3 regions of the Microbaculum mangrovi genome follow, and region 1 is predicted to be linked to each of the others. Evidence: predicted binding sites of a transcription regulator. Region 1 holds the regulator's gene; each other region holds the start of a gene.
The links. Region 1 encodes LexA, which represses DNA repair genes until DNA is damaged. Its sites were predicted from a motif close to TGTTCNNNNTGTGTTCNG; they were not measured.
Positions count from the first base shown of each region.

Region 2: the regulator LexA is predicted to act here: its motif matches at 1,673-1,690, upstream of ACSF9G_RS19360 (adenosylcobalamin-dependent ribonucleoside-diphosphate reductase).
Region 3: the regulator LexA is predicted to act here: its motif matches at 6,835-6,852, upstream of ACSF9G_RS19355 (ImuA family protein).

Region 1 is NZ_JBPODT010000002.1:1,165,726-1,173,604, forward strand. Features, by position in the region: gene trpE (anthranilate synthase component I) at 1-529, shown strand, start outside; gene ACSF9G_RS11840 (anthranilate synthase component II) at 562-1,152, shown strand; gene trpD (anthranilate phosphoribosyltransferase) at 1,217-2,236, shown strand; gene trpC (indole-3-glycerol phosphate synthase TrpC) at 2,241-3,053, shown strand; gene moaC (cyclic pyranopterin monophosphate synthase MoaC) at 3,073-3,576, shown strand; gene ACSF9G_RS11860 (molybdopterin molybdotransferase MoeA) at 3,581-4,792, shown strand; gene lexA (transcriptional repressor LexA) at 4,966-5,682, shown strand; gene ACSF9G_RS11870 (ComEC/Rec2 family competence protein) at 5,698-7,788, opposite strand.
Region 2 is NZ_JBPODT010000004.1:557,897-565,775, forward strand. Features, by position in the region: gene ACSF9G_RS19360 (adenosylcobalamin-dependent ribonucleoside-diphosphate reductase) at 1-1,595, opposite strand, end outside; gene ACSF9G_RS19365 (SDR family oxidoreductase) at 1,774-2,541, opposite strand; gene ACSF9G_RS19370 (lysophospholipid acyltransferase family protein) at 2,585-3,370, opposite strand; gene ACSF9G_RS19375 (YdcF family protein) at 3,403-4,134, opposite strand; gene ACSF9G_RS19380 (cell division protein FtsX) at 4,211-5,176, opposite strand; gene ftsE (cell division ATP-binding protein FtsE) at 5,196-5,855, opposite strand; gene ACSF9G_RS19390 (zinc-ribbon domain-containing protein) at 6,061-6,909, shown strand; gene hpt (hypoxanthine phosphoribosyltransferase) at 6,906-7,544, shown strand; gene ACSF9G_RS19400 (response regulator) at 7,560-7,879, shown strand, end outside.
Region 3 is NZ_JBPODT010000004.1:550,002-557,880, forward strand. Features, by position in the region: gene ACSF9G_RS19345 (error-prone DNA polymerase) at 34-4,302, opposite strand; gene ACSF9G_RS19350 (Y-family DNA polymerase) at 4,299-5,915, opposite strand; gene ACSF9G_RS19355 (ImuA family protein) at 5,848-6,783, opposite strand; gene ACSF9G_RS19360 (adenosylcobalamin-dependent ribonucleoside-diphosphate reductase) at 7,079-7,879, opposite strand, start outside.

The DNA of each region.
Region 1 (7,879 bases):
CGAGGACCTTCTGGCCGACCCGAAGGAACGCGCCGAGCACCTGATGCTGCTCGATCTCGGCCGCAACGACGCCGGCCGCGTTTCCAAGGTCGGCTCGGTGAAGGTCACCGACCAATTCTTCCTCGAATACTACAGCCAGGTGATGCACATCGTCTCCAACGTGGAAGGCGAGATCGATCCCTCGCGCGACTCCATCGATGCGCTGATCGCCGGCTTCCCCGCAGGCACGGTCTCGGGCGCGCCCAAGGTCCGGGCGATGCAGATCATCGATGAGCTGGAGAAGGAAAAGCGCGGGATCTACGCCGGCTGCGTCGGCTATTTCTCCGCCGACGGCGACATGGATACCTGCATCGTGCTAAGAACCGCCGTCGTGAAGGACGGCAAGATGTACGTTCAGGCCGGCGCCGGCATCGTCGCCGACTCCATCCCGGAAAATGAGCAGCGGGAGTGCATCAACAAGGCGCGCGCGCTGTTCAGGGCCGCCGACGAGGCCGTACGCTTCGCCTCCGCGGCGAGCCGCGGACAATGATTTAGGGTGCAACAGGAAGCGCTGGGCTGGCGATGATCATCCTGATCGACAACTACGACAGCTTCACCTGGAACCTCGTCCATTTCCTGGGCGAGCTCGGTGCCCGCGTGCGCGTTCACCGCAACGACAAGATCGCTGTCGAGGACGTGCTCGCAGCTGATCCGTCCGGAATCGTGCTCTCGCCCGGCCCCTGCACGCCGAACGAGGCCGGTATCTGCCTCGACCTGATCACGCGCGCCAGCGGGTCGGTGCCAATCCTGGGCGTCTGCCTCGGCCACCAGGCGATTGGCCAGGCCTATGGCGGCACCGTGGGGCGCGCCCCGACGCTGATGCACGGCAAGCTGAGCGAGATCAGCCATACCGGCGCCGGCGTGTTCCGCGGCATCGACGGGCCGTTCCACGCCACCCGCTATCACTCGCTGATCGTCGAACGCGACAGCCTGCCGGAAGACCTCATTGTCGACGCGGAGACCGAAGACGGCATCGTCATGGGGATGCATCATGCCACCCATCCCGTCTTCGGCGTCCAGTTCCATCCCGAAAGCATCGCCTCCGAGCACGGGCATCTGATCCTGCGCAACTTCCTCGATGCGTCGGCCGAGTGGCACAGGCGCGCCGCCTGATACGCGCCAAGCGCTTGCACCAGCGGGCGTTTTGCGGCACGACAAGATCGCACAGGACGAAGAGATGCAACCGACGAGCCTCAAGGACTTCATCGCCAAGGTCGCCGCGGGCGAACCGCTGAGCCGCCAGGAGGCGACGCGCGCCTTCGACATCATCATGTCTGGCGAGGCGACGCCGACGCAGATCGGCGGCTTCCTGATGGCGCTCAGGGTGCGCGGCGAGACCGTCGACGAGATCGCCGGCGCGGTCACCACCATGCGCGCCAAGATGCTGCCGGTGAAGGCCCCCGCGAACGCCATCGACATCGTCGGCACCGGCGGCGACGCGGCCGGCACCTACAACATCTCGACCTGCGCGGCGATCGTCACGGCGGCCTGCGGCGTGCCCGTCGCCAAGCACGGCAACCGCGCGCTGTCGTCGAAGTCCGGTGCCGCCGACGCGCTTGCAGCGCTCGGCGTCGATATCGAGCTTTCCCCGGGCCGCATCGCCGACTGCATCGCGCAGGCCGGTGTCGGCTTCATGTTCGCGCCGGCCCATCACGCGGCGATGAAGCATGTCGGCCCCAGCCGGGTCGAGCTCGGCACCCGGACGATCTTCAACATCCTCGGCCCCCTCTCCAATCCGGCCGGCGTCAAGCGCCAGATGATCGGCGTCTTCGACCGGCAGTGGATCGTGCCGATGGCCGAAGTGCTGTCGTCGCTCGGCTCCGAGCATGTCTGGGTCGTGCACGGCAGCGACGGCCTCGACGAGATCACCACCACCGGGCCGACCTATGTCGCCGAACTGATCGACGGCAACGTCCGCACCTTCGAGATCGCGCCGGCCGATATCGGCCTTAAGACCGCCAGCCCCGACGACCTGAAGGGCGGCGACGCGGCAACCAACGCCGCGGCGATCCGCGCCCTGCTCGGTGGCGAGCACAGCCCCTTCCGCGACATCGTCGTCTTCAACGCCGCCGCCGCGCTGGTGGTCGCGGGACAGGCGGCAACTCTCACGGAGGGCGCCGAGATAGCGGCCAGGGCGATCGATTCCGGCGACGCACTCGCCGTTCTGCAAAAGCTCGTCACCGTTTCGACCGCGTGAGGCCATGGCCGACATCCTGAAGAAAATCGAGGCCTACAAGCGCGAGGAAATCGCCGCCGCCAAGGCCACACGGCCGCTCGTCGATGTCTGTGCGGCCGCCCGTCACGCCCCCCCGGTACGCCCGTTCAAGGAGGCGCTCGACGCCCGTATCGCCAGGGGCGAGACCGCGCTGATTGCGGAGATCAAGAAGGCGAGCCCGTCGAAGGGGCTTATCCGCCCGGATTTCGATCCGCCGAAACTCGCCAGCGCCTATGAGGCCGGAGGCGCGGCCTGCCTGTCGATCTTGACCGATGGCCCCTCGTTCATGGGCAGCCCCGACTATCTGACCGCCGCGCGCGACGCCGTTTCCCTGCCCGTCCTGCGCAAGGATTTTCTGTTCGATCCCTACCAGGTCGATGAGGCCCGCGCCTGGGGCGCCGACTGCATCCTGATCATCATGGCCGCCGTCACCGACGACGAGGCCGCCGCGCTCGAGAATGCCGCCGAGATCTACGGCATGTCCGTCCTGATCGAGATCCACGACACGGCCGAACTCGACCGGGCGTTGCAACTCAGGTCGAAAATGATCGGCATAAACAATAGAAATCTCAGGACGTTCGAAACCTCTCTTAAGACATCGGTCGAATTGGCGAAGGCTGTACCGGACGACTATACCCTGGTCGGCGAGAGCGGCATCTTCACGCCCGCCGACGTAGCCCTGCTTGCCGATGCCGGCATCAATGCGATCCTGGTGGGCGAAAGCCTGATGCGCCAGGACGACGTCACCGCGGCGACCCGCACGCTGTTGTCGCGAACCGCCGCCGACGTGGCCGTATAGGCTGGAGCGAGCGCCGCCCATGTGCGCCGACAAGGCCCTCACCCACCTCGACGAGACCGGCACCGCCCGCATGGTCGATGTCTCCGGCAAGGCGGTCACCGCCCGTTCGGCGACGGCCGAAGGCTGGGTTCGGATGGCGCCGGAGACGCTGGACCTGATCGTCCGGGGCGAGGCCAAGAAGGGCGACGTGCTCGGTACGGCCCGCATCGCCGGCATCATGGGCGCCAAGCGCACCCACGAGCTGATCCCGCTCTGCCATCCGCTCGGCCTGTCGAAGGTGTCCGTCGATCTCGAGCCGGTTGCCGCAGAAAGCGCCGTGCGCGTGACGGCGACGGCCAAGGTGACCGGCCAGACCGGTGTCGAGATGGAAGCGCTGACCGCCGTCGGCGTCGCCTGCCTGACCGTCTACGACATGGTCAAGGCGGTCGACCGCGGCATCGAGATCACCGGCATTCGCCTGCTGGAGAAATCCGGTGGCCGCTCGGGCAGCTGGCACGCCGACGACAGCGGACAGGATGGCTGAGACCATGGCCCTCCTCCCGGTCGAAGAAGCCCTGCGGCGCATCGTCGAAGGCGTTCCCCCAAGGCCCGCCGAGCGGGTGCCCCTCGACGACGCGCTGGACCGTGTCCTCGCTGAGGACATCGCCGCCCGGCGCACGCAGCCGCCCTGGGACACCTCGGCGATGGACGGCTATGCGGTGCGCGCCGCCGACGTCGCGACCGTGCCCGCGCGTCTGCGCGTCATCGGAGCCGCCCCCGCCGGCCATTCCTTCCAGGGAACGGTCGGTCCGGGCGAAGCCGTGCGCATCTTCACCGGCGCCCCCCTGCCCGACGGCGCCGACGCGATCGTCATCCAGGAAGATACCGAGCGCGCCGGCGACGAGGTCACCGTTCTTGAATCCTCCGGCATCGGCCGGTTCGTGCGCAAACGCGGGCTCGACTTCGCCGAAGGCGACGTGCTGCTCGGCGCCGGCCGCCGTGCCGACCCGCGCGCCATCGCCCTCGCCGCCGCGATGAACCATGCCGACCTGTCCGTACATGGCCGGCCGAGGGTCGCGATCCTGTCGACAGGCGACGAGCTCGCCCTGCCCGGCTCCGATCCCGGACCGGAAAAGATCATCGCGTCCAACGGCTTCGGGCTTGCGGCCATTGTCCGGCGGGCCGGCGGCATTCCCGTCGATCTCGGCATCGCGGCGGACGACCGCGAGGCCCTGGCCGGCGCCGTCGCGAAAGCGCGGGACTCCGCCGCCGATGTCCTGGTGACCCTCGGCGGCGCTTCGGTCGGCGAGCATGACATCGTCCAGGACGTTCTGGTCGCCGAAGGCCTGTCGCTCGATTTCTGGAAGATCGCCATGCGGCCCGGCAAGCCGCTGATGTTCGGCATGTTCGGCGCCAGTCGATTCCTCGGGCTGCCCGGCAATCCGGTCTCGGCGATGATCACCGCGCGGCTGTTCCTCGTGCCACTGATCCACGCGCTGAGCGGCCTTACGGAAACGCGGTCCGGCGAGACCAACGCGCGCCTCGGCGCGGATCTCGGCGAAAACGATCAGCGCCAGGATTATCTGCGCGCGATGTCCAGCATCGATCCCGACGGCACCCTCGTCGTCACGCCCTTCGGCAGGCAGGACAGCTCCATGCTGGCCACGCTGGCCAGGGCCGACGCGCTGATCATCCGCCCGCCCTTCGCCCCGGCCGCGAAGGCCGGCGAGACCTGCCGAGCGCTCCTGATGGACTTCTAGAGCCCGGGCGAATTCCGATTCGCAAAGACGCCCCCGGCGCATCGGACCCATCTGGCGCCAGTTTGCACGCGATATTAGCCGTTGCCGAACACAACAAGAACATGTATGTTTGTTCTTGATTTGTACACACCCTGGCGCCCGAAGACGGGCGGAAGCGGCAACGGGAGCGCGCAATGCTCACGCGGAAACAGCATGAATTGCTGATGTTCATCCACGAACGTCTCAAGGAATCGGGCGTGCCACCCTCCTTCGACGAGATGAAGGAAGCGCTGGACCTGCGCTCGAAATCCGGCATCCACCGGCTCATCACGGCGCTCGAGGAGCGCGGCTTCATCCGACGCCTGCCGCATCGCGCCCGTGCGCTGGAAATCGTCCGGCTGCCAGACTCGGTGGCACCGGGACTTGCCGCGCGCGGTCGCGGCTTCGCACCGAGCGTCATCGAGGGCAGTCTCGGCAAGGTTCCGCCCCCCGCACCCGAGCCCGTCGAGACCGAAGCTGCAAACTCGAACGCGGTGGCGGTCCCCGTCATGGGCCGCATTGCCGCGGGCACGCCGATCTCGGCGATCCAGAACCACAGCCATTCGATCCAGGTGCCGGTCGAGCTTCTGACGAAGGGCGAGCATTTCGCCCTCGAGGTACGCGGCGACTCCATGGTCGACGCCGGTATCCTCGACGGCGACACGGTCCTGATCCGCAAGACGGACACCGCCGACACGGGCGATATCGTGGTGGCGCTGATCGACGACGAGGAAGCCACCTTGAAGCGCCTGCGCCGCAAGGGCGCATCGATCGCGCTGGAGGCGGCAAACCCGGCCTACGAAACCCGGATTTTCGGTCCGGACCGGGTTGCCATTCAGGGCCGGCTGGTCGGCCTCATCCGTCAATACTGAAGGCGCCCGCCGGACTCAGCGGGCCCGGCGCGTCCAGGGGCGGTCGCCGGACCGGTCCGCCGCCGTCTCGATGGCGATGCCGTTGGCTGTCTTTGTGAGCGTGATCGCGCCGGACCGCGCGGCATCCTGCGGACCGATCACGATTGCGTCGTCCCTGCACCACTGAGGCGGCGAGATCGGTGTGACGACGACGTCTGCCCAGGCGCAATCCTCCGCAAACGCCACCGGATCGCTCACGTAGGAAACACGCAGGCGGCCGTTGTCGGCGACACAGGCCCACTCGTCGCAGTCCGCCCGTCTTCGCGGTGTCCCTTCGGGCACGAGGCCGGCGCTGCGCAGCCACACCTCCACCTCGTAGTCCGATCCGGCCTTTGGCAGGAACGCCAGCTCGCCATCCTGCATCCGCAGCGCCGCCATCCGCAGGTCCCGCGCGACGAAGAGGTCCGGAGGCCCGGAGAGCACGGTCAGGCCGACTCCGGCCGCAATGAACGGTAGCCCCAGGAGTCGGACGCCCGTGCGCCAAAGCAACAGCCAGAGCCCGCCGGCAATCGTCAGAAGCAACGCGACCGCCGGCACCTGCGGGACCATGCGCACCGCCCCGTCCCAGCCGGCAACCGTCCTGGCCACGGCGAGAACGCCCTCGATGCCCTGCCCCATCGGGGCGAGCGCGAGCCCCTCCAGCCCGAAGGGCATGAGCAACATCGCGAACAGAGCGGACGGCATGACCAGCACGCTGACGAGCGGCATCGCCGCGACGTTGGCGATCAACCCGTAGATCGCCACGCGGTTGAAGTGATAGGCAGCGAACGGTCCCGTCGCCAACCCGGCGATCAGCGCGGTGAACATGAGACCAAGCACGGCACGAACGAGAAAGCGGATCTGCGGCGAAACCGCGCTCTCGCCGCGCGCAAGCGACCAGGACCGAAGCGCCTCATAGGCCGATATCAGGGCCACGGTCGCGGCGAACGACATCTGGAAGCTCGCCGTCACGAGCGCTTCGGGCGTCAGCACGAGCACGATCGATGCAGCGATCGCGACGTTGCGCAGCGTGATCGCAGGCCGGTCGAGCAGCACGGCGACCAGCATGATCGCCGCCATGATGAAGGCGCGCTGCGTTGCGATCGAGGCGCCAGACAGCACCAGGTAGCCGAGCCCGCCGATCAGAGCGATCGACGCCGCCCACTTCTTGATCGGCCGGGTCAGCGCGAGATCCGGCGACAGCGCGAAGCAGGCACGGGCGAACCAGAACAGCGTCCCGACGACAAGCATCATGTGCAGGCCCGAGATCGCCAGGATGTGCGCCAGGCCGGAGGCCCGAAGCGCGTCCTCGTCGGCTTCGGGTATCGCGCCGCGCTCACCGGTCACAAGCGCCGTCGCGATCGCACCGACGGAGCCAGGCAGCGACCGCTGGATTCGCCCGGCGACATAAAGGCGCGTTCGCTCGATCGCGGTTTCGAGACGCGCCGACAGCCCGGCTTGCCGCGCGGGCAGAACCGATTTCGGCGCGCTGGTCAGGAACCCGACGCCACCGATGCCGGAGAACCACGCCCGCCGGGCGTAATCGAAGCCGCCCGGCACGGCAGCGTCGGGCGGCGGCAACAGCATCGCGTTGAACCGGACCGTCTGCCCCGGCACCGGCACCGACCATTTCCCGCGCATCCACAACGACAGCAGGGTCGGCACGTCCGCGGCGGCGTCGCGACCGATCCGCTCCGGTGCCACCGTGAGCCGTGCCGCCCCGTCCTCCCTGAGCTCCACCCCGATGACCCGCCCTGTCACCGGAACCGGATATCCGGCCTCGAACACGACCGGCGCGGCGACCCAGCGGCTGCGAAGCCCCGCATCCAACATGCCAAGCGACGCCAGGAACAGGCCGATGAACACGGTGCCCGACAACCGGCCCGGCCCACAGCGGACGGCAACGGTCCCGGTAACGACGCACAGGACCAGCACCGCCGCGAGCACCGGTTCCCGAGGCAACGCGAAATAGGCAGCGATGCCTGCGCCGAAAGCAACAGGCACCCAAAGGAACAACCGCTCCCGCTCGCTGTCGGCGATGCTTCGGAGAGAAAGGCGGCTCGACAGGCGGTCCAGCGGGGCCGGCAACGCCGGCAATCGCCGCGCTGCCGCGGAGCGCGATCTGCCGATCAAGGACGCGTCGTCGAACACCGCAGTCCCCCCAGGCCCACGCCGAAGG
Region 2 (7,879 bases), on a different contig from region 1:
ACATAGGGCTGCAGCGCCGCCTGCATCCTGAGATGCGCGTCCGGGTCGAGCGTCTGGGCGGTGACGAAGGCCTCCGGAGGCTCGGGCGGCGCGTCCCCGCCGGCCCTGGCCCGGTAGAGGCGCCAGGCATAGTCGCTAACCTCCTCGTCGCGGCGGCTGCCGTCGGGCATCAGCACGGCCCGGCGGTAGGACAGCGAGAAGATCGGCTCGATGCCGGAGGAGACGTTGTCGGCGAACAGCGAGATGGTGCCGGTCGGGGCGATCGAGGTGACGTGCGAGTTGCGCAGGCCGTTCGCGCGGATCGCCGCGCGCACGTCCGGGTCGAGCCGGGCGACCGTCGGGCTCTTCAGGTACGGCGTCCTGTCGAACAGCGGGAAGCAGCCCTTTTCGGCGGCGATCTGCGCGCTCGCGCGATAGGCGGCATTCTGGATGACGCGCATCCAATCGCCGGCAGCCTTGGCCGCGTCCTCGCGGCCATAGACGAGGCCGAGCATGGCCAGCGCGTCGGCCAGCCCGGTGACGCCGAGCCCCAGGCGCCGCTTGGCCTTCGCCTCCTTCGCCTGCGCCTCCAGCGGATAGCGCGAGATGTCGACGACATCGTCGAGGAAGCGGATGGCGACGGCGACCGCCTCCGCCAGCCGGCCGGTGTCGAGGCGGGCGGCGTCGCCGAACGGGTCGACGACCAGGCGGGCCAGGTTGACCGAGCCGAGCAGGCAGGCGCCATAGGGCGGCAGCGGCTGCTCGCCGCAGGGGTTGGTGGCGTGGATCGTCTCGCAATAGGCGAGATTGTTCTCGGCGTTCACCCGGTCGATGAAGATCACGCCGGGCTCGGCATAGTCGTAGGTCGAGCGCATGATGCGGTCCCACAGCGCCCGCGCCCGGACCGTCCGGTACACCATGCCGGCGAAGACGAGGTCCCAGTCGGCGTCGGCCTCGACCGCCGTCATGAAGGCGTCGGTAACGAGGACCGAGAGATTGAACATCCTGAGCCTGGCGGCGTCGGCCTTGGCGTCGATGAACAGCTCGATGTCGGGATGATCGCAGCGCAGCGTGCCCATCATGGCGCCGCGCCGGTGGCCGGCCGACATGATGGTGCGGCACATGGCGTCCCAGACCTCCATGAAGCTCACCGGGCCGGAGGCATCGGCGCCAATCGACCTCACCAGCGCGCCCTTCGGCCGCAGCGTCGAGAAGTCGTGGCCGATGCCGCCGCCCTGCTGCATGGTCAGCGCGGCCTCGCGCAGGTTGGTGAAGATGCCGTCGAGGTCGTCGGGGATCGCGCCCATGACGAAGCAGTTGAACAGCGTCACCTTGCGGCCCGTGCCGGCGCCGGCGAGGATGCGGCCGGCCGGCAGGAAGGCACCGGATTCCAGCATCTCGCGGAAGCGTTTCGCCCAGGTCCTGCGGGATTTCGCCGGTTCCGCCGCCGCGACCGCGTCTGCCACGCGGCGAAAGGTGTCGGACACGGTCTTCTCGACCGGCGCGCCGCTCTCGTCGCGCAGGCGGTACTTCATGTCCCAGATCTCGCCGGCGATGGGCGAGGGGACGATGGGCGATGGGTTCCGGGCGTCGCCGCCGGATGTCCTGCGGGCCATGACGAACACTCGTCGCGCGTCGGGACATCGTTCCCGACCTTACCAATATCGGGCCAAAGACGTTTAAGGTCAATGAATGTTCTTGGTTTGTACTATCTTGCCGCCGCAAAGGCCCCCGTGGGCCGGCCGAAAGGGGCCGATTTGGTGTCCCGGCCCCTCGCGCGATCCGGGACCGGCGTTATGCCACCGGCAGGCCGACCGCCTTGCGGATGTCCTCGGAGCGAAGCGAGACGTCGGTGCCGAGGAAGTCGGCCGCGCCGCCCTCGCAGAGCCAGGCGATCGCCTGGCCAACCCATTCGGTGGGAATGTGCACCGACGGGTCGAGCTGGCTGACGGGGTTGATGCCCGAGGCCTTGATGGCGACCTGCATGTCGGTCGCCACCGTGCCGGGGCTGAGGCCCACGACCTGGATGCCGTGGTCGCGGTATTCCTTGTCGGCGCACCCGGTCAGCGACAGCACCGCCGCCTTCGTCGCGCAGTAGTGGCTCCAACCCTCGAGCGGGCTGGTGGCCGCGCCCGAGCTGATGTTGACGATCGTGCCGCCTCCCTGCGCCTGCATCACCGGAATGGCGGCGCGCAGGCCGTGGTAGACGCCCATCAGGTTGACGTCCACGGCGTCCGCCCATTTCACCGGGTCGGACTCGGCGATCCGGGCGATCGGCTCGATGACGCCGGCATTGTTGACGAGGATATCGAGGCGGCCGAACTCGTTGCGGCAGGTCTCGACGGTATCGACGACGCTGTAGTAGCGCGAGACGTCGCATGTCCAGGCGATCGCCCGGCCGCCGTTCTCGACGATGTCCTCCGCGACACCCGCGATCTCCCGGCTCGAACGGGCCGCCAGCACGACGGCGGCCCCGCGTTTCGCCAGTTCCCGTGCCGCGGCGGCGCCGATGCCGCGGCTCGCCCCGGTTACGATCGCGGCCTTTCCGGTCAATTCGCTCATGTGCGCACTCCCATGCAGAGGTTCGTGATGGATTTTCCGGCGACTACCGGGCCTCGGCCTCGCCGATGGCCTGCAGCCGTTTCCTCGCCGTCTCCGGCAGCGGCGGCGGGTGGGGCGCCCGCGCCGCCTCGACAAGCAGCCGGTCCGATGCGGTCTCGATCGCGGTTTCCAGCCGCGCCAGGAATTCCTTGCGCGGCAGGCCGGCGGGCAGCACCTCCAGGAACTCGACGAGAATCGTGCCCGGATAGCGCTGCCACTTGCGGCGCGGCCAGTAGAGGCCGGAATTGAGCGCCACCGGCAGGCAGGGAACGCCCATCTCCTGGTAGAGCAGCACGACGCCGACCTTGTAGGCGGGGTCGTCGCCGGGCGCACGGCGCGTGCCTTCGGGAAAGATCAGCACCTGGCGGCCGGACTCCGCCTGCACGCGCGCGTCGCGGCCCATGTCCTTCAGCGCCCGCGCGCCCTTGTCGCGCCTGACCGCGATCATGCCGATCCTGGTGATCCACCAGCCGAACAGAGGAATGCGGGTCAGTTCGTGCTTCAGGATGAAGGCGGGGTCGGCGAAGCAGTGCAGCAGCGCGAAGGTCTCGAACAGCGACTGATGCTTGGCGGCGACCAGCAGCGGCCCGTCGAATCGCTCCGGCGCGCCGCGGACTTCTAGCCGCGTGCCGGCGACGACGCGCAGCAGCCAGATCGAGCTTTTCGCCCAGGCGTGCATGAACGGCCGCAGGGCCCGCCGCGGCAGGACGATCAGCGGCAGGCAGACGACCATCCACAGGACGAGATTGACGTAGAAGGCCAGGTTGAAGAGGAGCGAGCGCAGGACCACGCGGTATGCCTTCGAAAGCCGCCGACCGGCGCTCAGCCGCCGGCGCCCGAGGCGTCGGCGCGCGCCGCCTCGAGCGAGGTATCGGGCCCGCCGAGCCGCAGACGCGCCATCGACATCAGGTACTTGACGTATTCGGCCAGCAGCAGCCGCGTGGTGCCGGGATTGTGCCACCAGTCCCCGATCTGCATTCGGTCGGTGACGACCGGATAGGGAATCAGCCGGGCCTCCGGCATCTCGCGGCTGATTTCGTTGAGGCTGCGCGGCAGATGGTAGCTGGAGGTGACGACGATGAGCGAGGTGAAGCCGTTGAAGCGGGCCCAGTCGCGCGCCTCCTTGGCGTTGCCGACGGTGTTCAGCGCGGCGTGGCCCAAATCGACGCAGCAATCGAACAATTGCGTCCGGCCCGGCGTCATGCTGGCGAGCGTCTCGCGCGAGGTGCTGGGATGAACGCCGGAGATGAGCAGCCGCCGGGCGCGGCCCTCGCCCAGGAGCTGGATCGCGTCGGTGATGCGGTCGGCCCCGCCGGTCAGCGCGACGATGGCGTCGGCCCGTTCGGCCGGGCGCGGCTTCTCGATCGCTCCGACATTGAGGACGAAATGGACGAAGCCGATGGTGAAGGCAATGGCGCCGCCGATCAGAAGGCCGCCCATCGCCACCGAGGCGATACGGCGCCCGCGATGGCGCCCGGGCGCGCGAACGCCGTGCGCCGGACCTGCCCGGTCGGCACCCTCCAAAGGCAGTTCGCTGCGGTCGCTGTCTACCATTCCGTCCCCGGAGGATACTAAGAAATGCGGCGTGGCCACGGCAAGGGCCGCGGCGGACCGTGATTCAAACGCCTTCCTAGTCAAAAACCTTCAGGAAATGGAAGACGGTGAGCCGCGAACTCATCGCCGTCAGGGCCGCTACGAGCAGGACGGTGAGGGCGATCCCGACGAAGGCGGCCCAGCCGATCGAGATGCCGCCGAACAGGGCGTCGAACTGATCTCCGGCCGGAGTCGCTGTGAACTGGGCCGAAATCCAGCGGACGGCGCCGAAGGCGATGGTGGCGGCGATGCCGCCGGCAAGCCCGCCGCGAAAGCCCAACCGCAGGAAATGGCGCTCGAATTCGTGGGCGATGAACGCCTCCTTGGCGCCGACCAGATGCAGGACCTCGACTATGTCGCGATTGGTGGCCATGGCGCCACGGGTGGCGAACACGACCGACAGGACGGTGGCGACCAGGACCAGGACCAGGATCGCGGCGCCGCTGACCGCCAGCGTGTTGGCCATCACCGCAAGCCGGCCCTGCCAGAGCTGGTGATCGTCGAGGCTCGCCGCCGGCACCGCGCCGGTCAGGCGCTGGCGCAGTTCGACGAAGTCCGGCGGCGCGGCGCGGTCGATCTCGACGACGATCAGGCGCGGGACCGGAAGCTCCTCCAGATCGACGCCGGCGCCGAGCCAGGGCTCCAGCAGGTCGCGCAGCTCCTGTTCCGACAGGGCCCGGGCGGACTCTATGCCGTCCGTCTCGAGGATGACGGCGAGCGCCTTGTCGATGGCGGCAAGGGTGTCGACGCCGTCGAGCGGGCGGATCTGCACCGTGATCTCTCCGGAAATGTCGGAGCGCCAGTCGGCCGCGGCGGAGGCGATGACGGTGACGGTGCCGACGGTGATGCAGGCCAAAAACGACATGATGGCGAGCACGAAGAACAGCGCCCGGCCGGAGACGCCGGAGGCAGGCACGATCGCGGCGGAGGGACCGAAGCCGTCGTAGACATCGGACCGGTCGGTCTCGTCGTTCAGATCGTCGCGTTCCGCCGGAATGGCCATGTCAGCCTGTCCGTTCCTTCTAGTCGTAAATATGCACGCGGCCTTCGTTCAGAACGAAGCGGCGCGCATCATACTGATCCATTAGGCCGATATCGTGGGTGGCGATCACCACCGTGGTGCCGAGCCGGTGCAGCTCCATGAACAGGCGCAGCAGCCGGCGGGCAAGGGTCGGGTCGACATTGCCCGTCGGTTCGTCGGCCAACAACAATTCCGGCTGGGTGATCACCGCGCGGGCGATCGCGGCGCGCTGCTTCTCGCCGCCGGACAGGACCGGCGGATGGACGTGCACCCGATGGCCGAGGCCGACCCAGTGCAGAAGCTCGACGACGTCGGTGCGGTAGGACGTCTCCTCCTTGCCGATCACGCGCAGGGGCAGTGCGACGTTCTCGTAGGTCGACAGGTGGTCGAGCAGCCGGAAATCCTGGAACACGACGCCGAGCCGGCGCCGCAGCGTCGGCAGGTCGGTGCGCGACAGGGTGGCGACGTCGTGGCCGAACAGCGACATCAGGCCGCGGGTCGGCTTCAGCGCGAGAAACAGCAGCCGCATCAGCGACGTCTTGCCTGCGCCCGACGGCCCGGTCAGGAACTGGAACGAGCCGCGCTCTATGGCGAACGACACATCGCGCAGGACCTCCGGCCCCATGCCATAGCGCAACCCGACATTCTCGAAACGGATCAATTCACGGGCTCCCGGACCGATCTCATGGCCCCGATCGGTGTTGGGGCGGTACCGGCGGCAGCCCTTGGGCTGCCGCTGGCGCGACCGGATCGACGAACCTTCGCAGACCGGCCCTTAACGCTTCATTAATCATAATCCGGCGAGGTGGATGTGCACGCCGGACGCCCGGAGCGGGCGACGTTCGCCGTGCCGCACGCGGGTTTCTATGAAAATAACCTGTCCGAACTGCAATACGAGCTACGATGTCGACGGTGCGACGTTTCCGCCCGACGGCCGCTCGGTGCGCTGCGTAAAGTGCCGGAATGTCTGGCATGCGGTCGCCTATACGTCCGAGCCGATGGTCCTGCCGCCGGAACCGGACGAGGATGCGCCGCCGCCGCCGAGCCGGGCCGACCGGGTCCAGGAGCCGCAGACCGGCGAGCGGGTGCGTGCCGAATCACAGGCCGAGCCGCTCGGCGCGCGCATTGTCGACGACGGCGGCGCCGACAGCGCTGCGGCCGCCGGTGAAACCGACCTCAACCCGATCGAGCACGCCGCCGAGGCGCGCGCGCGATTCGCGGCGAAACATGCCGGCAACCGGCCCAAAATCCGCTACCGGGGCCGCGGCGGACGTGGCCTCGACGCGTTCGTGTTCGGCTGTGTCCTGGCCGGTCTCGTCGCCGCGTTCCACTACCGCGAGGACGTGGTGCGGACACTGCCGTCCACAGCCGGTCTGTACTCCGCGATCGGATTTCCGGTAAACCTGCGCGGACTGGAGTTCGGCAACGTCGCGCAGCGGCGCGATTTCGAGGACGGAGTGCCGGTTTTGATCATCGAGGGCGAGATCCTCAACATCCGCGACCGGGCGATGCCGGTGCCCGCGCTGCGCTTCTCTCTGCGGACCGACGGCGGCGACGAGTTGTACGCCTGGACGCTGGAGCCGCGGCAACGGGTGCTCGACCCCGACGCGGCGATGACCTTCCGCACCCGGCTCGCCTCGCCGCCGCGGGGCGCGGACGATTTGCAGCTGCGCTTCATGGAGCGCGACAGACGGATTGTGGAGCTCGGCAATTGACGACGATCGAACGGGGCGGCCATCGCATCCGGGTGCTGTACTCGCCGGAGGAGATCGCCGCCCGCAACGGCGAGATCGCGCAGGAGATAGGCACCCGCGCCGGACCGCGGCCGCTGGTCATCGCCATCCTCAAGGGCAGCTTCGTCTTCGCCGCCGACCTGTTGCGCGCGCTCTATACCGCCGGCCTGTCGCCGGAAGTGGAGTTCATGAGCCTGTCGAGCTATGGCGCCGGCACCGAATCGTCGGGCCGGGTCACGGTGCTGCGCGACATCGACAGCGACGTGAAGGGCCGCACCGTCATCCTGGTCGACGACATTCTCGAATCGGGGCGCACCCTTGCCTATGCCAAGGACCTGCTCGCGGCACGCGGCGCCGATACCGTCCTGACCTGCGTCCTGCTCGACAAGCCCGGCAAGCGGGCGGCCGACATCGACCCTGATTTCGTCGGCTTTTCCTGTCCCGACCTGTTCGTCGTCGGCTACGGCATGGACGTGGCGCACGCGTTCCGGGAGCTGCCGTTCGTCGGCATCGTGGAAGGGCGCGCCGGGGATGATGGCGCCCTGGACGCTGGCGTTCCGGACGTTGGCGTCCCGGACGTTGGTGCCCCCGACGATGGCGACCAGACGAACGGCTGATAGGGAGCGGGACGGATGGAGACGATCCTTCTGGTCGACGACGACGACGGCGTGCGCACTTTCGTGCGCCGCGCCCTGGAGATCGACGGCTACGCGGTCCAGGAGGCGACGGACGGCGCCGAGGCGCTCGACCTGTTGCGGGGACCTGCGCGCGGCGCCGGTCTGGTCCTGTCCGATATCGTCATGCCGGTGATGGACGGCATTGCGCTGGCGCTCAACGTGGCGCGGGAGCGGCCGGAGGTGCCGGTGATGCTGATGACCGGCTATGCCAATCAGCGCGAACGTGCCGACGGGCTCGACGAGATCGTCCATGACGTGGTGCTGAAGCCGTTCAC
Region 3 (7,879 bases), on a different contig from region 1:
TAGCCCGAGTTGGCGACGGATTGAATCTCGGCTTCAGTGGAAATTGCGTCCCTTAGGCAGGACGGCGTGGGTCGCCCGGGCGAGTTTCTCCAGGTCGCCGCCAAGCTCGGGCGCGTCGGCGAGCAGCCGGCCGAGGCGGGAGCGGCGGGCGACCTTCTCGTGGATGTCGGGAACCGGCCGGCGCACCTCGTCGCAGCGGGCGAGCGCCTCCAGGTCGGTGCCGTCGTCGCCGAGGGTGGCGAGCAGCGGCGTCAGGTCGTCGATGCGCTCGGCGACCAGGTGGATGACGTTCTGCTCGTTCTGCAGGCGCCCGGTGGCGGCGATCAGGCGGGCGCCGATCACCTGCGCGCGGAAGCGCTCGAACACTTTCGGCCAGACGATGACGTTGGCGACCGCCGTCTCGTCCTCCAGCGTCATGAAGATGACACCCCTGGCCGAGCCCGGCCGCTGGCGCACCAGCACGAGGCCGGCGACCGTCAGCCGCCGGCCCGGCCGCGTCGTCCGCAGGGTCTCGTGGCGCACCGCGCCGAGGCGGGTAAGCGGCGCGCGCAGGAAGCTCGCCGGGTGGGCCTTCAGGGAGAGCTTGAGGAAGCGGTAGTCGTTGACCACCTGTTCGCCGAGCGGCATCGGCGGCAGGTCGACATCCGGCTCGCGGCGCAGGTCCGCGTGATCGGCCGCCTCGAACAGCGGCAGGCGCCCGGTCTTCCCGCTGGCGGCCGGGCCCCTGTCGAGGCCGCGCGCCGCCCACAGCGCGGCGCGCCGGTCGAGGCCGATCGAGCGGAAGGCGTCGGCGTCGGCGAGCCGTTCGATCGTCCTGGCCGGCAGGCCGGTCCTGAGCCACAGGTCGCGCAGCGAATCGTAGCCCGCGCCGCGCTTCTCCTCGATCAGCCGCGCCTCCTCCTCGCCGATCCCCTTTATCTGCCGCAGGCCGAGCCGGATCGCGTGGTCCGACCAGATATCGGCGCGCATGTCGGCGTGCAGGGGGTGGAGACGCGCCGCGGCGGAGCGGGCGTGGCCATGCGTTGCGAAGCCGGGACTTGCGGTCCCGCCTTCGCGACCCCCCTCCCCGTCCCTCCCCCGCAAGGGGGGAGGGGGTTCCGCGTCGCCGATGGTGGCGGGCATCTCACTCATGCCCTGACCAGCAGCGTCCGTCGGGGATGCAATTTCGGGATCGCCGGGCGGCATATGCCGCTCTCCCCCCTTGCGGGGGAGAGCTGGAGAGGGGGGTAGGCGCAGAGCCTCGGCGAGCCGGTGCAGTGTGCCGTCTAGGTTCTCCAGAACCTCGTTGTTCCAGAAGCGGAGTACCCGGTATCCGCGCGATTGGAACCAGGCGTCGCGGGTCGCATCGGCGGCGGCATGGCCGGCTTCACCGTGCTGGCCACCATCGAGTTCGATGACGAGGCGGCGGTCATGGCAGACGAAATCCGCGATGAAGTGTCCCATCGGAACCTGCCGGCGAAACGAATATCCCTGAAACCGGTTGGCCCGGAGAACCGACCAGAGCCGCCGCTCCGCGTCGGTCATGTCGCGCCGGAGCGCCCTGGATTTTTCGCGCAGGCCCTTGGAGACCGGCGCGTGCGCGGCGGGGCGGGCGTGGCCATGCGCTGCGAAGCCGGGACTTGCGGTCCCGCCTTCGCCACCCCCCTCCCCGTCCCTCCCCCGCAAGGGGGGAGGGGGGCGATCGCCGCGCCGGTCCCCGGAAGCACGGCTTTCTGTGCGAGACGGTAGCTCCTCGAATGGCGGTGTTCGTATAGAGGGCTGCGGCATGGGGCCCTCTCCCCCCTTGCGGGGGAGAGATGGAGAGGGGGGTGGCGGGACGGGATGCTCGTCCGGCGCGTCCGGGCCCTCGGGTTCCAGCGTGTTGTCCCAGCCGGACAGGTTGATGTCGACGGGGTGGACGCGGACGCCGTGCTCGATGGCGTCGCGGACGATCTGGGCCGGGGCATAGAAGCCCATCGGCTGGCTGTTGAGCAGCGCGGCGGCGAAGACATCGGGGTAGTGGCACTTGAGCCAGGCCGAGGCGTAGACCAGCAGGGCGAAGCTCGCCGCGTGGCTTTCCGGGAAGCCGTATTCGCCGAAGCCCTCGATCTGGCGGAAGCAGCGCTCGGCGAAGTCGCGGTCGTAGCCGCGCCGGACCATGCCCTCGACCATCTTGGCCTGGAACGTGCCGATGGTGCCGACACGGCGGAAGGTGGCCATGGCGCGGCGCAGGCGGTCGGCCTCCGATGGGGTGAAGCCGGCGGCGACGATGGCGATGCGCATCGCCTGCTCCTGGAACAGGGGGACGCCGAGCGTCTTGCCGAGCACCTTTTCCAGTTCGTCGGGCGGGCCGTGCTCGGGCGAGGGGGCGGGGAACGCGACAGGCTCGAGGCCCTGGCGGCGGCGCAGATAGGGGTGCACCATGTCGCCCTGGATCGGGCCCGGCCGGACGATCGCGACCTCGATGACGAGATCGTAGAAATTCGCCGGCTTCAGCCGCGGCAGCATGGTCATCTGGGCGCGGCTCTCGACCTGGAAGACGCCGATGGAATCGGCCCGCTGCAGCATGCGGTAGACGGCGGGGTCCTCGGCGGGGATGGTGGCGAGCGTCAGGTCGCGGTCGTAGTGGCGCCTAAGCATGTCGAAGGCCTTGCGCACGCAGGTCAGCATGCCCAGGCCCAGCACGTCGATCTTCAGGATGCCCAGCGCGTCGAGATCGTCCTTGTCCCATTCGACGACGGTGCGGTCCTCCATCGCCGCGTTCTGGATCGGCACGGTCTCGTCGAGCCGGTCCCTGGTGATGACGAAGCCGCCGACATGCTGGGAGAGATGGCGGGGAAAGCCGACGATCTCGCGCGACAGCGCCAGCATCTTCGCCAGCGAGGCATCGGCGGGATCGAGGCCGCGGCGGCGCACGTCCGTTTCGGTGATCGCGGAATCCGACCAGCCCCAGATGGCGCCGGCGAGCCCGCCGACGGCATCCTCCGACAGGCCGAAGGCCTTGCCGACCTCGCGCACGGCCGAGCGGGCGCGGTAGCTGGTGACGGTGGCGGCGAGGCCGGCGCGCGCGCGGCCGTACTTCCCGTAGATGTACTGGATCACCTCTTCGCGGCGCTCGTGCTCGAAATCGACGTCGATATCGGGCGGCTCGCGCCGTTCCGCCGAGATGAAGCGCTCGAACAGCAGGTCCATGCGGGCGGGATCGACCTCGGTGATGCCGAGACAGAAGCAGACGGCGGAATTGGCCGCCGAGCCCCTGCCCTGCGCGAGGATGCCGCGCGCGCGGGCGAAGCGGACGATGTCGTGCACGGTGAGGAAATAGGGGGCGTAGTCGAGCTCCCCGATGAGCTTTATCTCGTATTCAATTAGGTGGCGTACTTTATCGGGTAGCCCCTCCGGATAACGCTGTCGCGCGCCTTCTTCGGTCAAGCGGATCAATGCCGCCTGCGGTGTCGGATCGGTGCCGGTGGGCTCGTCCGGATAGGCGTAGCGCAGTTCATCGAGGGAAAAAGAAATTCGGCTAATCAATACCGAGATCCGCGAGACAGCCTCCGGGTAGCCCCGGAACAGGCGGGCCATCTCGGCCGGGGGCTTTAGAAATCGCTCAGCATTGCCCGCCAGTAATAAGCCGGCTTTGTTAATCGGGGCGTGATTACGGATGCAGCTCACGACATCCTGCAGATGGCGGCGGTCCGGAGCGTGGTAGAGCACGTCGTTGATGGCGAGCAGCGGCGTGCCGCAGCGGGCGGCGAGATCGGCCTGAACCGCCAGTTTTCCGCGGTCGTCGCCATCATAGGCGAAGCGGGCGGCCAGGTGCACGGCGCCGGGGAAGTGCTGGGCCAGCGCCCGCAGGGGATTTTCCAGGGAAGGTGGATGTTGGTTAGTCGGATTGTTATTTTTCGGAGATAAAAGTAAGCCGTCATAGCTTGATGCCCCCGGTACAACCGCGAGAAGGATACCCTCACCCCATTCCGACAGGTCGGCGAGTGTCAGACGGCAGTCGCCCTTCTCGGCGCGGCGGTTGCCGATGGTGAGCAGCCGGCACAGCCGTCCATAGGCGGTGCGGTCCTGCGGCCAGGCGAGGATATCGGGCGAGCCGTCGCAGAAGACGAGCCGGGCCCCGACGACGATGCGGAGGTTGCGCTCCTTCGCCGCCACATGGGCGCGCACCACGCCGGCGAGCGAATTGCGGTCGGCGATGCCGAGTGCGGCGAGCCCGAGCGCGGCGGCGCGGTCGACCAGCTCTTCCGGATGCGAGGCGCCGCGCAGGAACGAGAAGTTGGTGGCCGCGGCAAGCTCGGCGTAGGGCGGCGGCGATCTCATCCGAACAACCCGTGCAGATACCAGCGCGGCGTTACCGTCTCGCGGTCGTACAACCCGGCGCGATAGACCCAATAGCGGCGCCCCTCCTCGTCCTCGACGCGGAAATAGTCGCGGGTGAGCGCCTCCGCCTCCCCGTTGAACAGTTTCGGGGCCCACCATTCCGGGGCGATGCGCTCGGGCCCCTCGATGCGCGCGACGGCGCGCAGCACGCGCCGCCAGCGGAAGCGCACTGGCGGTCCGTCCGGCACCTCGGCGATCGCCTCGATCGGCTCGGGCCGGTCGAGCAGGCGCAGCGGCCGTTCCGGCGCGCGCCCGGGGCCGCGCTCGGGGCCGGGATCGCAGTGGGCGGCGCGCTGCGGCCACATGGCGGCGCCGGCCGCGACGCCGGCCACGGCGGGGCGTGCCGTGACCGCAAGCTCGGGGATATGGCTTTCGTGGCGCACCAGCCGCACCACCCGGGTGTGGCCGAGCCGGGCGGTCAGCCGGTCGGCGAGGCGGGCGAGCGCCTCGGCATCCTCCGCCCGGCTCTCTCCCGCCAGATCGCCGGCGGTGGTCTGGGCGGCCTGCAACGGCTCCACGGCCTCGGCGGCGAGGCGGACGCGCTCGATGCCCTCGCCGGTATCGAGGTCCTGGTCGAAGGTGCCCAGGCGCTCGATCAGCAGCCCCGCCAGCCGGGCGGGATCGCGGCTCGCCCGGCTCAGGCCGACCGCGATGCGGAACGCCTTGTTGTCGATGCGGAACAGGGTGAGGGCCAGCCGCCGCGCGCCCTGGCCGTGACGCGACAGCGGTTCGGCGAGGCCCTCGCCAAGCGCCCGCGCCACCCGCTCGATATCCTCGACAAGCCGGATCGGCTCGGCGAAGACGCGTTCGACGACGAAGACCGGCGGCGGCCTGAGCGGCGACAGCGGCTCGTCGGCGCGGCCGAGCGCGCGGTCGAGGCGGGTCAGCAGGCCGGACCCGAAGCGGGCGGCCAGGGTGGACGGCGGCATGTCGACGAGCTGGCCGATGCGCTTCAGGCCGAGCCGTTCCAGCATCGAGACGGTTTCCGGCTCGGCGTCGAGCGTGGCGACCGGCAATCCGGCGACGGCGCGCGCGTTGCCGCCCGGCGGAACGATCGTGCCGGATGCCGTCCTGGCCACGGCGCGGGCGGCGGCGGGCGTGTCGGCGACGGCCGCCTGCACCGTGAGGCCGCGCCCTTCGAGGCGCCCCGTCAGGTCGGCGAGCAACGCTTGTTCGCCCCCGAACAGATGGGCGCAGCCGGTGATGTCGAGCACGAGGCCGCTCGTTCCGCCGGGGGCGTCGAGGGCGACGAGCGGGGTATAGCGCCCGGTCCATTCGGCGAGGGCTTCGAGGGCGCGGCGGTCGCCGTCGGGATCGGCCTCGACGGCGTCCAGCGCCGGCACGCGCGCGCGGGCGTCGGCGAGCGTCAGGCCCGGCTCGAGGCCGGCATCGGCGGCGGCCGTATCGACTGCCATCAGCCGGGTGGCGTTGCCGACGGTCGCGATCGTGGCACGTGGTGCCGCGCGCAGGGCCGCGCGCGGCACACTATCCGGTTCGGCGGAAGCGGAGGACGGCGGTGTCCTGCGCGAGAGTTCCTTCGCGAGTCGCTCCACCGGCAGGCGCGGCAGGCGCAGGGCGAGGAAGCGCCGGCCTGATGTCGCCGGCGTCGGCGGAAGCGAAGAGGCGTTCATCGGGTCTCCAGGTCAGGGCGAAGCGGCCGCCGGGGCGGGCGGCGTTGCGTTCGAGATCGACCGCCCAGGCGGGCGGCGGCAGGGCCCAGGCGGGGGGCAGGGCGAACGCGGCGGCGTCCGGTCCGGCCAGGGCGAGGGGGGCGACGCGCCAGCGGGTGCGCGCCGCGCTCAGGCCGTCGGCGGTGCCGGGGCGCACCAGCAGGGCGGTGCCGCCATTCCGGGCGGCCCTGAGCGCCAGCCGCCGCGTCGCGGTCAGGTCGACGACGGCCGGGTCGCCGCGGATCTCGGCGACGACGGCCGACAGCGCCCGGCTCGCAAGTCCTTCCTCCGCCGCCCACAGCGCCTCGCGCGGCCGGCGCGTCTCGACGAAAAGGAGCCCGCCCGGATCGAGGCCGAAGGCGGCAAGCCCAGGCCCGTAGGGCCGGCCCCATTCGCCGGCGCCGTCGACGGTGGTGACGATCAGCGCCGGCCGGTTCGCGGCAAGGCGGGCGGCGAGCGCCAGGGCGAAGCCGAAGGCGAGCGGCCCGTCGGCGTCGGCCGAGCGGACCTCGTGTAGCGCGCCGCGCCGCAGGCCGCCGCCGAGCACGGCGTCGAGTTCGGCGACCCCGAGCAGCACCGACGGCGCCGCAGGTGTGCGTTCCCCGGCCGCGCCGGCAGCGGATCCGGCCTCCAGCCGCGCGATCCGCGCGCGCAGGGTGCCGATATCGGCAACGGTGTTGCGATCGGTCAGGGCGCGACCGGCAACAGCGTCGCCATCGGGCGGGGCATCGGGTTCGGGTGCGTTCGACACAATGGGTCTCCGTTCCGGGCGAGCGGTGTCGCCGCCCGGTGTCAAGGCAAATGTTCTATGTTTGTTCTAATATGGATTCCACCGTTTGGCGGCGGAGTCAATCGTTGGGTGGCTTAAGCAAGGCCCGAGCAGAGATCGCTCCGTACACTCCGTGTCATTGCCGGGCTTGTCCCGGCAATCCACCAACACAGGTCCGCGTGCAAGGCGCAAAGACCGGGTTTATGGCTACCCGGACCCCGTCCCGGCATGACCGCAGAAGTGTTTGGCTAAACGCAATAACAGGCTCACCAAACCGTCACGCGCATTTGGAATAGCCACAGTCAAGGCAGGCGAGGCAGCCCTCGCGATGGTAGAGGCTGGGATGGCCGCAGCGCGGGCAGGTGGCGCCGGCGCCTTCGGGAATCACCGCCTCCGCCTCCCTGTCGCCCGACTCGCCCCGAGGCGTGCCCGTCCCGGTGCGCGCGGGCGCCAGGAAGCCGATGTCGACCATGTGCTTCTCGAGGACGTCGGCGATGGCGGCAAGCAGGCTGGGCACGTAGCGGCCGTTCATCCAGTGGCCGCCGCGCGGATCGAACACGGCCTTCAGCTCGTCGACGATGAAGGACACGTCGCCGCCGCGGCGGAACACGGCGGAGATCAGCAGCGTCAGCGCCGCCGTCCAGGCGTAGTGCTCGACATTGCGCGAGTTGATGAAGATCTCGAAGGGCCGCCGCCGGCCGTCGCGGATGATGTCGTTGATGGTGATGTAGAAGGCATGCTCGGTGTCGGGCCAGCGCAGCTTGTAGGTGAAGCCCGGCAGAATCGTGTCGCGCTTCAGAGGCTCGGTCAGGCGCACGACGGCCGCGCCCTCGGGCGGAACCGCGCGCGCCGCCTCCCGCGCCGCCACGGGAACCGCGGGCGCGGGCAGCGGCAGGCTCGTCTGCTTGTCTTCGGCGGGCGCCCCCTCGGCGGACACCGCCTCGCCGACGCTGAGGACGGAGCCGGTCACCGGGTTCGGCCGGTAGGTGGTGCAGCCCTTCAGGCCCAGCGCGTAGGCGCGGGCATAGACGTCCTTGAAGGCCTCGAAGGAGATCTCGCGCGGCACGTTGATGGTCTT